3 regions of the Lysinibacillus sp. FN11 genome follow, and region 1 is predicted to be linked to each of the others. Evidence: riboswitches for the same ligand, from Rfam matches in the RefSeq annotation. Region 1 holds a riboswitch; each other region holds the start of a gene.

Region 1 (2,203 bases):
TATCTCCATAAACATCATCGAAAGTAGTCGCAGATTGAATAACAAACACTTTAATTCCTGCGTCCTCAAGCGGCTTTAGTGCATCCTTATCACCGATTGTATAAGCAATAACAACATCTGGCTTTAACGCTATAATTCTTTCACTGTTAAAGTTCGTAGTATCAGAGACACGTTCAATTTTTTGTGCTTCCTCTGGGTAAGTATCGTACTCAGTTGCTCCTACAATTTTATCGCCAACACCTAAAGCAAACAAAATTTCAGTATTACTTGGTTGTAAAGATACAACTGTTTTTGGTACTTCATTAAACGCTATTTCCACTCCACGGTCATCTGTCACTTTATAGCTTGTTTTCTCTACGTGTTGTGTACCCTGCGAGGCATCTTTATTTTTTGTATCTTCAGCAGTGCCACAGCCTGCTAATACCAGTGCAAGTAAGAGCACTGATAGCCATTGGAAATTAAATACTTTCTTCATTGTTATTCTCCTTTTTCTTTTTCATTGGGTAGGATTTACTAATAAACGGTATTTCAGAAATTCCAGCTTGCTGATTCATAAAAACAGCCATGACAAAACATACATTAGCTAATAAACCAAGGTAATCGAAAAGAATAGCAGGAACCTCTCGTTCTTCTGATACTTTGTGTAAAGTTCGATATGATTTTTTTGCCTCACTGCGACAAAGATGTAAGGCTGCAGCGGCCTCTGTTCCTTGAGGTAAAACAAAACTTTGAATCTCTTCCTTCACATGGCGAACGTAAAAATCATAACGCTCACTTAACCAAGATAAATCCTCTTCAGTTACCGCTAATTTCCCACGAACTGAGCCATTCACATGATACGCCATAGGTAACATAAGTAATAAATCCTCAGCAACAACTTGAACATCCTCTTTTTTTACCGCAGCTAATGCAACTCCTAGATGTGTTGTAAGGCTATCTGTTCGAATTTCAAAATCAACCGTTGAAGCTTTCTCACGCATAAATGGATAACAAGAATAACGGGCATCTTTTTTCACTTGCTTCCCCCCTATTTTCTATAATGAAAAATTCTTACTTGAAAGGCATAAAAAAAGTCGCTCCTTTTGCAAAGGAACGACAAAAATACAAGATTGAGCCATCAAACTAGACAAAGCCTATGTATTTGCCGTATATCCTCCTAGCTTCCGAGAAGTTTTTATACGTTCAAATAAAGGTCGGTCTCCTGGCTTGTACAGTTCGTCACATAAAACGAATGTGTTATAAAGGACCTTCCCATCTTCTTTGAGACAGTGGTAAATCTTTATAATGGCTGTACTTACAGTTGCGGAAACAGCTCCGGTTTTTCACCGGATTCCCGATTATGCTTACTAGCACCTTTATCCTGCAAGAATATTTCATTTGTAAAGCAGTTTATCATATATGATTCAAAAAAAATAGCTGTACTCAATTTTAAAATATAGTAACACTAGAAGAGAAAATTCCAACAAATTTTTACATTATTAAGAAATTTACTATAGTAGTGTTTCAATTGCTTGTTCAATATCGAGCTGTGAATCTGTTGGTTCAAAGCGTGCGACGGTCTTACCATTAGCATCTACTAGAAATTTTGTAAAGTTCCAGCGAATGTTACGACCATCTAAAAAGCTTGGGGCAAGTTGAACAATTGCTTCTGCCAACATTTTCTCCTGCATACTTGCCTTCCCAAACTCTCGGTAATTCACTTCATGCTTTAAATAATTAAAGAGTGGATGTGTAGCCTCTCCATTTACCTGTACAAGCTCAAAAATCGGGAATGTGACCCCATAGTTTACCTTGCATAGATGCTTAGTTTCCTCTCCATCCTCAGGATTTTGATGGCCAAATTGATCACAAGGGAAGCCAAGAACTACAAAATTCTCTTTTCCATATTTATCATACATTTTCTGTAAGTCTTCAAATTGATATGTAAATCGGCATTGGTTTGCCGTGTTAACAATTAACATTGTTTTTCCACGATATGTTTCCATTGATAAAATTTCGCCATTAGGCTTCCGAACTAGATAATTATAAATGCTCATGCTATAATCCCCTTTTTTCATTCATTATAGTTGACTATTCTACCGTTCATCAAAGAATTTGCACAAAAAAACACCACCTCGCTACTTTGAACGGATGGCTGACTTATACTTCTTTTTATATTTAGCATCTTGTTCTTCATTAATTAAACGATGGGCAATATCTAATA
Region 2 (2,203 bases), 1.7 Mb from region 1:
TTTAAATTATTTAAGATATTTAATAATGAGATAAACGCCATAGATAACTATCAAAAGAGAATTACCTTATTATACAAAAATACTCTTGATAAAATGCGTTTAAGTATAAAATCAGGATCAATAATAGAATTATTAAACTTTACAAGTTATTTGATTATCCTTATTATAGGTGCCTACTTTATTTATAAAGGCAGCCTCACCTTAGGAGTATTAATAGCATTCACAACCTATGCCAATAACTTTAGTCAGTCATTTTTAAGATTTTCTCAACTAAATTCCTTTTTACAAGAAGCAATTGTGTCTGTAAATAGAGTAAAAAACTTAATGGGAGACAATAAATACAATATAAGGAAATTGATAGTATCAGACTATGTAAATTCATCGCATCATTTTAGAAAAGACAAAATAGTGTTACGGAATGTAAGCTTTACCTATACTAATGCATTATCTCCAGTTTTAGAAAATATAAATTTCCAAATACCTTTGAAGAAAATTGTATTGATTAAGGGAGAAAGCGGATCAGGTAAATCGACATTATTGAATATATTATCAGGTTTATACATTAATTATCAGGGTGAAATATTTCTATCCAATCAAAATATTAGATATATTCCTAATGATGTTTATAGAAAAAGGGTATGTTTGGTAACGCAAGAGCATTTTATAATGACAGGGACAATAAGGGAAAATTTGTTATTAGCAAAGCCGAATGCAACGGATGAAGAATTAATTCAAATTTGTAAAATGGTTAACATTTATTCATATATAGAAACGTTGGACTATAAATTTGAAACTCTTATTGGGCATAATGGGCTTGAATTATCTACTGGGCAACAGCAAAGACTTTCAATAGCAAGATCGCTTCTAAGAGATGCGGATATCTATTTGTTTGACGAGATTACTTCTGCGCTTGATAAAGACAACCAAATAAATATAGAAACATTACTTTTATATTTAAATAAAGAAAAACAAAAGACTGTTATATTGGTTACTCATCACCCTGTTTTAATAAGTGAAGCAGATAAAATATTTGAAGTTAATAACAATCAGGTGAACGAGAGGGATTCATTTGTTGTTACAAGCTCTTAATAAGCCTAAATTGTTTGAATAGCTGGTTGTACTAAGTTAACACTCAAAAAAATTTTTCCTCTTGACACTAAAAAAGTTGTAAAGTAGATTTAACATAATTACATAAAAGCAATAGGTGCCCACTTGGGAGAATAGGGAATAAAGTGAAAAGCTTTAGCGGACCCGCCACTGTATAAGGGAGTTTCATAGTGTATGCCACTAGCGAATTGCTGGGAAGGTGCTATGAGATGTTGAACTTGAGCCAGGAGACCTGCCTACATGCTTTAGAAGATATAGATGATGGAAAAGTCTGTAGTTTATTTGTCATGACAATAAACTACAGATTTTTTATTTTGTCTCAATGAGAACGAGAGGAGAAATAATCATGCAATTATTACAAGATACGATTCAAAATATTCAAGGGGTTGATATGAAAAGTATGGAGCAGGCTAGAAAACGGATTGATGGGCTTTGTAAGCCCCCAGGTAGCTTGGGTAAACTAGAATCACTTGCTGTACAGCTCTCTGGGATAACAGGACACTTATATCCGATGATCGACAAAAAGGTGATGATTGTTTGTGCTGCAGATCATGGTGTTTGCGAGGAAGGTGTAACCACGAATCCACAAGATGTGACGGTCTTTCAAACATTAAATTTTCCTGAGGGAGGTACAGGCGTTTGTGCGATTGCGGGCATTACCAATGCAAAGGTTGTCACAGTAGATGTTGGGGTAAAAGAAGATATTCCACTTGATGCAGGAGTCCTTATTCATAAAATTAAATACGGTACCGATAACATGGCACAAGGTCCAGCTATGGCCAAACAAGAAGCCATTCAATCGATAGAAGTAGGAATCCAGGTGGCCACTGAGGAAATCATAAAAGGTGCTGATGTACTTGGGACTGGAGAAATGGGCATCGGCAATACAACACCAAGTGCTGCGATATTAGCTGTTTTGACGGGATGCAAGCCTATCGAAGTAACGGGGTTTGGTGCAGGAGTAGGCCAAGGAGGCATTGCCTATAAAGCAGCAGTTATTGAAAAAGCAATTACCTTAAATAAGCCTAATCCAAATGATGTTATTGATGTTCTGGCTAAGGTTGGAGGATTAGAGATAGGGGCGATGACAGGCATT
Region 3 (2,203 bases), 180 kb from region 1:
AGCTTATATGAAAAATTCTCTGGCGCACTTGCCCAAAGCTTATAGGCAAAAAACATCCAATTTGTTCCTATCAAATAATTTATAGCCGTTGCTACCAAAGCAGCTACGATAAAACTTTTCTTTGTCCCGCTTCGTTCCACGATCAACCCTGCAACAAATGCCGCTAATATAAATGTAATAATAAACCCAAAGGTAGGGCTTAAAATTTGGCCAATTCCACCACCGAAACGAGCAAAGACAGGAGCTCCCGCCAATCCTACGCACATATAAATTGTACAGGCGAGCGCACCTTTTCTACTACCAAGAATAAGCCCTGCTAAAGTTGCAAAGAAGGTTTGAAGCGTAATGGGTACACCACCAACTACCATAAAGGGTGCAAAGGAAGTGATATTAGCACCTACCATCATTAGCGTTGAAAACAATCCAATGTAGGTAATGTCAATAGTTCTTAACTTATGGTGACTATGTTGTGTAACAGTTGCCATGAATTTCACCTCGTTTTATAAGTTATTACTGCTAGTGTAAAAAACGAATGCTATTGTGTCAACCTTATTATTATTAATAGTTAACTCAAATATTGGGTTAAATAGAAGTAGACTATCTATCTATAAAAATGTATGATAGAACCGTCACAATTTTATAACTTCAAATACTATTGGTGTGACATTTTTGAATGTCACTTAAAAGGGAAGTCGGTGGAAGTCCGACGCTGTCCCGCAACTGTAACGAGGAATCCTATAATATGATTTGCCACTGTTTAAGAATGGGAAGGCAATTATAGGATAGTGAATCGAAGCCAGGAGACCTGCCATTTAGTAATACCTGTAATGCCCACGAGGATGCAAGCAATTACGGACAATAGCTGGATATTTTTCTGACTTTGTTTAATCTAGGGTATTTCTATGCGCATTTTCGCATGGGATACCTTTTTTTATTGCTTCATTCATCAATATTCAGTAGGAGTTTAAAACAGATGAATAAAAAATTTATGTTATTTTCCTTCGTACTTTTCATGGTATTAATTGTTTCAATGACCTTTGCTGTAATGGTTGGCTCAGTTTCAGTTACACCGTTATATGTATGGAAAGTTATTCTTTCTAAAATTCCTTTTATACAAACTTCGATCGAGCAAGATTGGAGTCGCTCTCAGGAAATCATCATCTGGCAAATAAGAGCACCTCGTGTTTTGCTAGCTGCTATAGTAGGAGCGGGGTTAGCCATTGCAGGGGCAGCCATTCAGGCACTTGTACGTAATTCTATTGCAGACCCGTATATTCTAGGGATTTCTTCAGGGGCAGCTGTAGGAGCTACTTCTGTGATTATTTTAGGAGCGTTTTCATTTTTAGGTATTTACGCTCTTTCAGTATCCGCATTCCTTGGTTCATTACTTGCCATTACACTTGTTTTTTTCTTATCACGTGTTGGGGGACGTGTCTCTATTTTCCGCTTGCTATTGGCAGGCATGGCTGTGTCCTTTATCTTAACGGCTATCTCTAACTTTATTTTAATGATGTCAAAGCAAGAAGGGGCCTTAAAGGCTGTTATGTTTTGGATGCTAGGTAGTTTAGCTGGAGCCAAGTGGAATAGTATTGTGATTCCAGCCTTCGTATTCTTGGTTGTATTTGGGCTACTATGGCTACACTATCGCAATTTAAATTTATTATTACTAGGAGAAGAGGCGGCAGTGACATTAGGCGTTAATCTTCAGAAATTCCGTATTCAGTTAATACTATTAGTATCTCTATTAACTGGTGTGCTTGTCGCAGTTAGTGGTTCTATAGGATTTGTGGGATTGATTATTCCCCATATTGTGCGTTTAATTGTGGGCTCAAACTATAAATACGTCATACCTATTAGTGCTTTAATAGGTGGAATATTCTTAGTGTGGGCAGATGCCTTTGCTCGAATCATTATTGCTCCTCAGGAAATGCCAATTGGTATTATTACAGCTTTTTGTGGGGGACCATTTTTCATTTGGCTTCTCCGTCGTAACAACTATTCTTTCGGTGAAGGAGATTAACGTCCATGACATTAGAAGCGAAACAAGTATCATTCTCCATTTACGATCAGCGTATACTACATGATGTAAGCATTCAAATAAAAGAAAAGCAATTTGTTGGATTAATTGGTCCTAATGGGAGCGGAAAATCAACATTGTTAAAAAATATGTATCGTCTCCTAAAACCTGAAAGCGGAACGGTAG

The links. A riboswitch is a leader RNA that binds a small molecule or an ion and turns the genes downstream of it on or off. The one in region 1 is predicted to bind cobalamin.
Region 2: it holds a riboswitch for cobalamin, as region 1 does, so the genes downstream of both, cobT (nicotinate-nucleotide--dimethylbenzimidazole phosphoribosyltransferase) here and NP781_RS20545 (hypothetical protein) in region 1, are expected to answer to the same signal.
Region 3: it holds a riboswitch for cobalamin, as region 1 does, so the genes downstream of both, NP781_RS19710 (FecCD family ABC transporter permease) here and NP781_RS20545 (hypothetical protein) in region 1, are expected to answer to the same signal.

Annotation. Positions count from the first base shown of each region.
Region 1 covers NZ_CP102383.1:3,905,897-3,908,099, forward strand. The annotation lists gene NP781_RS20540 (ABC transporter substrate-binding protein) at 1-475, opposite strand, end outside; gene NP781_RS20545 (hypothetical protein) at 459-1,016, opposite strand; cobalamin riboswitch at 1,174-1,372, opposite strand; gene NP781_RS20550 (glutathione peroxidase) at 1,491-2,036, opposite strand; gene NP781_RS20555 (hypothetical protein) at 2,118-2,203, opposite strand, start outside.
Region 2 covers NZ_CP102383.1:656,234-658,436, forward strand. The annotation lists gene NP781_RS03040 (ABC transporter ATP-binding protein) at 1-1,089, shown strand, start outside; cobalamin riboswitch at 1,186-1,362, shown strand; gene cobT (nicotinate-nucleotide--dimethylbenzimidazole phosphoribosyltransferase) at 1,454-2,203, shown strand, end outside.
Region 3 covers NZ_CP102383.1:3,729,492-3,731,694, reverse strand. The annotation lists gene NP781_RS19715 (biotin transporter BioY) at 1-485, opposite strand, end outside; cobalamin riboswitch at 640-828, shown strand; gene NP781_RS19710 (FecCD family ABC transporter permease) at 974-2,020, shown strand; gene NP781_RS19705 (heme ABC transporter ATP-binding protein) at 2,026-2,203, shown strand, end outside.